2 linked regions of the Pontibacter akesuensis genome follow. The protein of the gene in region 1 interacts with the protein of each later gene in a pairwise test. Links are inferred from orthologs where the notes say so. Each region holds a gene or a part of one and is shown in the gene's direction. Other genes may lie near its edges.

Region 1 (5,496 bases):
TCTTGGTCAGGCAACTCTCGAAGTAACTTATGGTCGGCTCGTAGCGGTGGTTTCCATCCAGAAACGCAAAATCCAGCTGCGTCACCTGCTTTAATTGTTGTTGCAGCGTCTCATCCAGATTGCCCTCTATCACCTGAATGTTCTGCAGGCCGAGTTGCTGGAAATTTTTTTGCGCAGCACGGGTAATGTTGGGGCAGCCTTCGAACGAGTAAATATGCCCTTTTTTGCGTGCTTCGGCCAGGTAACTGGTGGTCAGGCCAAGGGAAGTTCCTAACTCAAAAATGATTTGCGGCTGAAAGTGGTTTACCAACCGGAAAAGCAGCTGGCCATACTTGGCTGGCTTGGCAGAGGTGCGGGCTATATCCTTTACCTTACGCGTTTTATGTTTGCTTATTTTGGAGCCGGCGCCGAAGTCCGTTACCTGCAGCTCGCGCTCGTCCTGCAGCAGTGCATCGCGCAGCGCTTCCACATGGTTATAAGCGGGGAAGTGGCCGGTATGGTGCAGCACGTTGTGGAACAGGTCAAAAACAAAAGGAGAGTGAACTCCATGCAGCTTAAAGGCACGCATCCGATACAAGAGGTAATCTACAGCTTGGCGCAGGGGAAACAATGGAAGAATAAATTGAGCTTCAGGAGAATTAAATAGTGCTGCTTAGCGGTTCAAACTTTCTAAAACAGCCATGGAAATGCATTGATAACTTAGTTCAGCTTGTAAGGCACCACTAGTGTGAATTCCGGGATGGTTACGTCGAATTTACGGCCATCTACCATGCGCTCCATTTTATAGGTGCCGCGCATTTTACCGATACCGGTTTTCAGGTTGCAGCCCGAAACGTACTCGTGGCTCTCGCCGGGCTCCAGGGTAGGCTGCTGGCCTACCACGCCTTCGCCTTCCACCTCGCGCATGGCGCCCGTGGAATCGTGGATGTACCAGTGGCGGCGCAGGAGCTTCACGGTAAACTCGCTGTTATTCTCAATCCTGATCTTATAGGCAAAAACAAAGTGCTGCTGCACCGGGCTGGAGTAGTCCGGCAAGTAATTGGTTGTGACTGTTACTTTAACACCTTCAGTTGTTTTTGTATCCATGTTACAAAATTTTTGTATACTGTAGAAACCCTGTCTGTGCAACAAATTGTGCTCGCAAGCGGTTTCTGAAATCTAACCCAACAAGCCTAACCTACGCATGAATGTAAAGATAGAAGAAAGCTGGCAAAATGTGTTACAAGATGAATTTGAAAAGCCATACTTCAAGGAGCTGGTTTCTTTTGTAAAAGACGAATACACCACGCAAAAGGTTTATCCGGCAGGCAATCAGATTTTTAACGCCTTCCAGATGTGTCCGTTTGATGAGGTGAAGGTGGTGATTCTGGGGCAGGACCCTTATCACGGGCCTAATCAGGCCAATGGGCTGGCCTTTTCGGTGAGCGACAAGGTACGGACACCGCCTTCGCTGCTCAACATTTTCAAAGAGATTAAAAGCGACCTCGGCAAAGACATGCCCGCCACCGGCAACCTGGAGCGGTGGGCACAGCAGGGGGTACTGCTGCTGAATGCCACCCTTACGGTTCGTGCAGGCAACGCAGGCTCCCATCAGAAGAAAGGCTGGGAGGAGTTTACGGACGCCGTGGTGCAGCAGGTAAACGAGTTAAAGGAGCATGTGGTGTTTATGCTTTGGGGTGCCTATGCCCAGAAAAAAGGTGCTTTTATTGATGAGCGCAAGCACCTGGTGTTAATAGCAGCGCACCCATCACCCTTTGCCGCCGATCGCGGATTTTTTGGTACAAAGCATTTCAGCAAAGCCAACAAGTACTTGCAGGAGCATGGCAAGGAACCGATTGAGTGGTAATCGGATGCTTATAACTTCAGGTGTTATTTTAAGGTTTTAAACTTCTGCTGCATTACCTGTTGCACTGGTATGTTCTTAATCTTGCTATCGAGCCAGGAGATGATGTCCAGGTAGAGGAATGGCCTACGATACATGGGGTTCTCCGAAATCAACAGCAGTTTTTCCTTCAGCTTAATAAAGGCACTCTTCAATTCAAACGGGCTGGTGTCTGGCAACTCGCGCAGAAACTCGAAGATAGCGACCTGCATCGGCTGCTGGTCGTTCATCTTGCCCAGAAAGTGAAAAACGGATTTTACCTGGTACTCCAGCAGCTCGTCTTTGCCCGCCTCATAGTGCGCAATAAGGTTTAGAATGCGGGCAAAACACTGTATATCCTCGCGCAGGTTCACATCTTTAAAATGGATGATCTTCTCCAAGTATAGTATCGTGCTGTTGTAGTCGCCGCTGCCGAAGTATAAACCGGCAATTTTATAGTAAAAGATGAGCTGCCGGTGCGGGTCGAGCTGTTGCTGAAACACGCGCAGGTTGCGCCGTATGTCCGGCACAATTTTCAAGCCTTCCGTAAAGCGCCCTTCCATATAATAGGCGTTAATCCTATTGGTGTAAATGTAGAGGAACAGCAGCATTTCGATGTTAGGGCTGCTCCGCCTGTTGTTGTCTGCGGCAAAGTCCTCCAGCTGCTGCAGCGCCTCCATAAACTTAGTATAGTAGGAGAGGCTGAAGAGCGCCAACAGCAGGTTGTGCAGCCCTTTGATATAAAGCATTGGCTGCTGCTCCTTCATGTGCGGCTCGGCCTCAAACAGGTCTACCCATTTCTGCGCATAGCGGTAACAGGCTTTAAAATCCTGCATAATGTAGTTGTACCACACGTGGGCCTGGTAGAAGGCAAGCTTTTCCGAGAAGCTCGCCTGTCTCAGGTCGAGGAGGGGGAGTTGCTGCCGGAAAAAGTCAGTGATAGAAGCACACTCCTCAGGGCTGCGCACATGGCCCATTTTAATGTAGAGTCCGTACAAGCGTAGCGCCAGGCTGGAGGCCTTGTGCAGGCGGGAAAGGTGTGCGATGTTATTGGTGGCCTCTTCCGACAGCTCCTCAGCACGCCCTTCCAGGCTTCGGGTAATGTACTGCGACTCGATGTGCTTCTCGAAATCAATGGCCGCAAGCTGTATGTGCGGGTAAGAAGCCTGCTGCGCTGCGGCCTTCACCTTTTCCAGCATTTTCAGGCTTTGCTGGTAAAGCCCCTTGTTATAGAGTACGCGGGCATAGTCGAGTTGCTCATGCAGCTGAATGTCGGTGTTCTGCTGGGCATGGAAAAGGCGCATACTAGCTAGCAACTGCTTGTACAAGTTTGCCTTCAGGTTGGCGAACTGCAGCTTCTTTATACTGGGCACCTGCCTGAGCACGCGCTCCTCGTCATAAGCTGACATTCCATCAAAGGCATCAAAAAGCTGTAGAAACTTAATGTCACCGTTAGAGCTCTGGCGAGTGGCAAAGAGCCGGAAATGCCGTTTTTCTGAACGGGTCAAAGACTTTATTAACTGAAATACAGCATCAGAAGAATTGTTTGACGTTGTAATAATTTTTTGCATATATGTCTGTAAATCAATGGTATACTTGTGGGTATACCTTGATTAGAAATTGTAGGACTATTGAAAATTACTTTTGTGCGCGGCGGACGCTTGTGTTACTTAGCAGAAGTTAAGGAGGTAGCACAGCTGAAACAAGCAATTGTTGTTTCTCGCTTCTTCGATAATTTAAGTTGCCAATACTTCTGCTCGGCACCATTTGGATAATGAGATGAAGCGGCAATAACTTACTTTGCTCTTATATACCTGCTAAGGTTGTTATATATAAAATGTTTTGATTAGTTTTTAATTCCAGATTAATAAAGCTGCATTCTGATAGAGTGCAGTTTTTTGCTTTTAGGGGCCTATTGTAATGAGGTGAAAAGAACCGGTTGCCATACTTCAGCACCCGCTCCGGGATTCTACCAACGCGTGTTTTTGAAGTTAGTGGGTTCGAACCAGGCATTATCTGCCGTGTCCGGGAAGCTTATGTTGTAGTATTCTTCGCGCATAGTAGTTTCGCCATTCGTCTTGAACACTATTTCAGTGGCTACCCAGTTGTTTTCCAGGAGTTTGTAGTTGTTCATTTCCACATCGCGCGTTATGCCGCCGTTATTGGTCACAATACGCAGCACGTACAGTCGCTCCGCATCAACCCAAAATTGACTGCTGCTGCTGTCTGCGGCGTTGGTAGTGCCCACCACAATAGCTTTGCGGCCCTTCCAGTCGGCTGTTGTTGTTTTGTTTAGGTCGAAGTTAAGTTGCTGCAGTTTTGCCACCGTAACCTCAGGCTTGTAGAAGTACACATCAAAGGATAGCAACACGAGCGGGTGAATCTGTGCTTTGGAGGCAGTCAGGTTATTATCAGTAAAGCTATACACCGAGTCTTGGGCAAAAATGACGCCTTTGCCACTCTCAAACCCATCAAAGCGGATGTGCAGCCGGCTTGGTTGGCTGTAAATCTCCTGCCAAACTTCCTCTTTTGTAACGGTGCCTTTGTCATAAAATATGGCACGTTGCTCAAATTTAAAATTAGGATACCATTTGCCTTGCCAGTGTTTGTGCATGGCTTTTACCAATGCTGCGCCACTTTTATACTTGGTTTTGGGCATACCTGCATAACTGAGGCAGGAGAAAAGCAACAGCGCGAGCAAAAGGCAGGCGCTTTGGGTAAAGGTGTGTTTTTCCATAGAGGTTGGTGGAGGTTTAAGTGGCTAAAATTATGAAAATTTTTGTTTACGCCTTGTAAAGATTCTTGTGTTAGGCCCGCTGCAGGTGTTATCTTCGTTTCTACAGCTTATCTTTCGTTTCATCAGATCATATTAAGATGCTCAAAATATACCATAATGCCCGATGCAGCAAGAGCCGCCAGACACTGGAACTCATTCAACAGGCAGGGCAAGACGTGGAGGTGGTGGATTACCTGAAAAACCCACCTACGGCAGAGGAGATCAACCGACTTTTGCAAAAGCTAGACATGAAACCCGGACAGCTCATACGCCAGGGCGAAGCTATTTTTAAGGAGAACTACAAAGGCAGGCAACTAACGGACCATGAGCTGATAGCTGCAATGGTCGCTCACCCGGTACTCATCGAGCGGCCGATAGTGGTGAAAGGAGACAAAGCCGTACTGGGCCGACCTCCTGAAAACGTGCAGCAGCTGCTTTAACAAGTATAAGTACCACTATTTTTTTTCTACCATACTGGCCTTAGCCACTTTCATTAAGCAGCAAAGCCAGGCATAACATGCCTGGCTTTGCTGCTTAATGAAAGTATGCCTACTACTTAATAGTGTTGAAGAGACGGCTCCAGCGGATTTTGTCAAACAGTCCGCCTTCCGGGTTAGTAGACATCCAGATCATCACGGCCTTACCAACTATATGATCTTCCGGTACAAAGCCCCAGTAGCGCGAGTCTAATGAATTGTGGCGGTTATCACCCATCATAAAGTAATAGTCTTGCTTGAACGTATATTGCGTTACCTCTTTGCCGTTAATGAACAATTTTCCGTCGCGTACCTCTGCGTTTTCGTTGCGCTCATACTTCAAGATCACGCGCTCGTAAAACGGCAGCGATTCGCCTGTGATA
Region 2 (4,213 bases), 2.3 Mb from region 1 along the record:
TAAGCGGGCAGCAAGCTTTCGAATTTCGCTACCGTGGCTTCCAGCGAGTCCAGCGACATGCCGCCTGCTGCGTTCTTGTGGCCGCCGCCGTTAAAATGCTCCCGTGCAAACTCGTTTGCCGAGAAAGCACCAACCGAGCGAAACGACATTTTCACGGCTTCCCTGCGGTCGATGATAAGGGCGGCAAAAACAATGCCCTCGATTGACAGCGCATAGTTCACCAGTCCTTCCGTATCGCCTGTTTTGGAGTCGTACTTTTTCAGCTCGTCGGCTGTTATGGAGATGTAGGCGGTGTTATACTCGCGCAGCACCACCAGTTTATCCTTCAAGGCATAACCCAAAAAGCGCAGGCGCAGTTCAGAAGAGCTGTCGTAAATAAGGCGGTGAATGTCTGAAGTTCTCACCCCGATGTTCAGCAGGTCGGCAATGATAAGGTGCACGTTCTTAGAAGTGCTTGGGTGGCGGAACGATCCAGTGTCCGTCATAATGCCGGCGTAAAGGCTCTCGCCGATACCCGCGTCAATCATGTCGCCGTCGCCCATTGCCTTAATCAGGTCATACACGATCTCTGCCGTGGCAGCCGCGTCGGTGTTGGCAAAGTCCAGGTCGGCAAAGTCTTCGGGCTGCAGGTGGTGGTCTATCAGCACCTTAGTGCCTGGTGCCTGCCGGATATACTCGCCCATCTCGTTGATGCGCGAGAGATTGTTGAAATCAAGGCAAAAGATAACCTGGGCCTCGTTGATGATCCGCTGCACCAGGGCGTCGTTTTTCTCTGAGTATACCATCACATCGTCGTTGCCCTGCATCCAGTTCAGAAAAGAGGGATAATCAGACGGGGTGATTACCGTAACGTGGTGGCCTTTCTTTTTCAGGTAGCCCGCCAGGCCAAGCGACGAGCCCAGTGCATCGGCATCCGGTTTATGATGCGTGGTGATCATCACCTCTTTAGGCTCACTTAAAAGCTCTTTTAGAGCATTAATATTATGCATACTGAGTAGATAAATCCTCTGATTAATAAGGATATAAGGCGCGAATTTCTGAATAAAATACGTGTAAAGCAACAATAGCCCTATTTTGCTGCCGCCGTGCCGCCTACAATACAAATGTGGCACTTAACTAAACTATAACCTAAAAGTCTGCTAATATTCCCCGAAATGCGCTACTTTTGCCAACTTAAATAAGAAGTATAAACACTAAAGGTAAAAAGAAACATGGCCGGAAACATCACATTCACTATGATTAAACCTGATGCGGTTGCAGATAACCACATTGGCGGCATAACTAAGATGATCGAAGAAGGCGGCTTCCGCGTGGTAGCGATGAAAAAGACAAAGCTGACAGAGGAGCGTGCCGGAAAGTTTTATGAAGTGCACAAGGAGCGTCCGTTTTACGGCGACCTGGTAAAATATATGTCTTCTGGCCCTATCGTGGCTATGATCCTGGAGAAGGACAACGCCGTGGAGGATTTCCGCAAGCTAATCGGCGCGACGAACCCGGCCCAGGCTGAGGAAGGCACCATCCGTAAGAAGTACGCGAAGTCTATCGAGGCAAACGCTGTTCACGGCTCAGACTCTGATGAGAACGCACAGATTGAAGGCGACTTCTACTTCTCTGCCGACGAGCGTTTCTAAGCAGTATTGAAAGTATACTTATTGATTCAAAGCCTGCCAGACGCACTTCTGGCAGGCTTTTTTCATGCCAGTCATACTTGGAGGCGTCTCTAGTGCAAGCGCACGCTTGTATCTTCCGTGTAGCAGAACAAGATTGTAGTTGTTAGTCTCACGTTTCATACTGTCATAAGCATTCTAGTTCCCACGCCCCTCGGGGAGAGCACTAGGAAGAGGGGCTTCGGAAAGCTGTCGCGTTTATTCATTGATTTCGCTATTCATTCTAGCCGCTGTTTCCGCAACTTCAGCCAAGCTATCCTTTCTAGCCTCTGTTCATCCTCTAGTTCCCAAATACCTACTGTTTCACTTCTGGCTTTGGAGCGCTCACGGCTGGGGCAGGGGCCCTACAGGAGCGGGGCCTCGTCCTCGGGCATTGCGCTGTGCAATTGAAGCTGCTGGCACCGCATCAATTACAAGGCGCTCTTTTTCGAGGGCCCCTACCCCCACCCAAAGACTAAAATCAGTTCAGATGGCAAAAGCAGTTGCCATATACCTTTGTCCAAGTCCCCCTTTGAAGGGGTAGGGGGATGTTTTACGGTTGCTGATAATTCCGTTAAGATATCAGACCAAAAGCCTCACTCCCTCCCCTGTTTTTAGGGGAGGGCTGGGGAGGGGTAAATTCCGCTCCTAGGAGAAGCTAGGTGTGTATAACTTAATCCAGATTTAAGAAAGCGCCAGACACAAAGAAACGGCCAGCCCTTTTGAGGCTGGCCGTTCTGCTTTAAACACAAACAGTATCTTTAGTCGCGGGGAATAACCAGACGCTGGCCGGGGCGAATCAGGTCGGGGTTGTCGCCTATCTTGTCTTTGTTCGCCTCATAAATCCTTTTCCACGTATTGGCGTCGCCGTAGTGCTTCTTCGCAATTTTTGAAAGGGAGTCGCCACTCTGCACAGTGTAAATATCCTGGTTCGGGCCGGCAGTGGTTGTCTGCTGCTTATCGCTTTCGCTGTAAAAACCCTGCTCCGGATGGCCGGGGGACTTGGTTACCATATCGCCGCCCTTGCTGATGGGCTGCGTGCCCTTTGGAGTTTCTACGCGCTTGGAGGATTGTACATTGCTTGTTGGTTTTGATGCTTTCTCTTCCTTGCCCTTCTTATTGAAAAAATCTAACAGTCCCATACTAATTCTTTTTAAGTCTTAAGGTTTTCATAGCCGCGGCACGTCCATGTTGCCGCACAGTATAAGATACGCCGCAAGAGGCAGTTAGTTATACTGCCCTTGCGGCAACAGGAAAGTATGCCCTGCCGTAAAGGGACAGACGCAGCCGAAGTATGGCGGCGGGAAATTTGCATTCATCTGAAAGAAACAAACTATGAAAAGTATAAAGACATCAAACATGCTGTATTCCCTGTTGCTAAGCGTGCTGCTGCTAAGCTGCGGTGGTGATAAGGAGGAAGTAGGGGCAGAGACCCTCTTATCAGGCCCGGACAATAAAACCTGGGTAGCTAATGAAGAGCTAAATGCTGCAGGCGATGAGCAGGACCTGAGCAAGGAAGAGAAAGCGCAAACCATGCAGTTCTATGCCGATGGCCGCTTTGCCATGGGTGGCGGCGGTTCGCTGCAAACCGGTACCTGGCAGTTTGACCAGGCAGCAAAACGCCTGACGCTGCAGTTTGAGGGCCAGGACGTGACACAGAACTTTGAAGTGCAGAAGCTGGATGACGACGAACTCAACCTGCGTGGCGCGGATGGTACCGTGTTGGAACTGGAAGTGAAAAAATAACTTATTTACTGATTTGAAGTATAAATCAGTGGTTTCGATTTATAGCGGCAGTCTGCTTTGGCAGGCTGCCGTTTTTCATTTGGCGGTAAGCGGCCGCACGGTAAGCAAACCCAGCAGCGGGCCTACGGCAATCGGAACAAAAAGCCACGGCAGCGGGAGCACCGTAGCCAGGAAGCCTGTTAGCTGAATGCTTATGATGGTGATGGCAAAACCAATGGAGGTGACAACCGTGAGGGCCGTGCCCACTAACTCCGGAGGAGCCATGCGTGCCGTAAGCGCGGAGAACTGTGGCGAATCGCCGGCCACCACCACACCCCAAAATACCAGGAAGGGCAGGAGCAGCGAAGGTGCCTGAAACACCCAAACGCTAAGCACGCAGCACACCCCTGAAAGCAGCAACTGCGCAAACGCTACCCAGCCGCTGCCCCAGCGCTGCGAAAGATATCCGCCGCCGATACAGCCAACTGCCCCAGCGGCGATGACTGAAAAGGTCATAAGGGCTAACCGGCTCGGTTGCCAGCCCGGGAAAGCGAAGGCAAGTATAACCGGCACAAAAGCCCAAAACGTATAGAGTTCCCACATGTGCCCGAAGTACCCGAAAGCCGCCGCTCGAAACTCCCGCGCCTTGAAAACCCGTAGCATGTTGCCCACCTCAAACTTAGCGCCTTTTGACAAGTAAGGGCCGTCTGGCACGAGCAGGTACATCAGCACGCCGCCCACAGCGGCCAGTATACTTACTGCCAGCAAAGTAGTTTGCCAAGGAAGCGCCGCTCCCAAGCCGCGCAGCAAGTATGGAAAAGCCGTGCCTAGCACCAACGCAC

Evidence for each region. The genes of interacting proteins can lie anywhere in the genome.
Region 2: the proteins of ung (region 1) and A0W33_RS10185 interact in binary tests that used the Escherichia coli proteins (3 or more experiments, as listed by UniProt). The link is inferred for Pontibacter akesuensis from one-to-one orthologs.

Annotation. Positions count from the first base shown.
Region 1 is NZ_CP014766.1:4,665,541-4,671,036, reverse strand. Bases 103-3,014 are described here. They hold ung (uracil-DNA glycosylase), read left to right. Parts: upstream 103-1,183; coding sequence 1,184-1,846; downstream 1,847-3,014. Other genes in these bases: A0W33_RS19785 (hypothetical protein), read right to left, coding at 1,870-3,014; apaG (Co2+/Mg2+ efflux protein ApaG), read right to left, coding at 700-1,086; A0W33_RS19800 (O-methyltransferase), read right to left, coding at 103-568. Outside these bases: more of A0W33_RS19800, read right to left, coding at 1-102; more of A0W33_RS19785, read right to left, coding at 3,015-3,369; A0W33_RS19780 (LolA-like protein), read right to left, coding at 3,831-4,598; arsC (arsenate reductase (glutaredoxin)), read left to right, coding at 4,730-5,077; lepB (signal peptidase I), read right to left, coding at 5,190-5,496. UniProt on the Escherichia coli protein: Excises uracil residues from the DNA which can arise as a result of misincorporation of dUMP residues by DNA polymerase or due to deamination of cytosine.
Region 2 is NZ_CP014766.1:2,395,359-2,399,571, forward strand. What follows is about bases 1-2,921. They hold A0W33_RS10185 (nucleoside-diphosphate kinase), read left to right. Parts: upstream 1-1,211; coding sequence 1,212-1,631; downstream 1,632-2,921. Other genes in these bases: A0W33_RS10180 (DHH family phosphoesterase), read right to left, coding at 1-989; A0W33_RS10190 (LysM peptidoglycan-binding domain-containing protein), read right to left, coding at 2,408-2,788. Outside these bases: A0W33_RS10195 (hypothetical protein), read left to right, coding at 2,982-3,392; A0W33_RS10200 (MFS transporter), read right to left, coding at 3,468-4,213. UniProt on the Escherichia coli protein: Major role in the synthesis of nucleoside triphosphates other than ATP. The ATP gamma phosphate is transferred to the NDP beta phosphate via a ping-pong mechanism, using a phosphorylated active-site intermediate.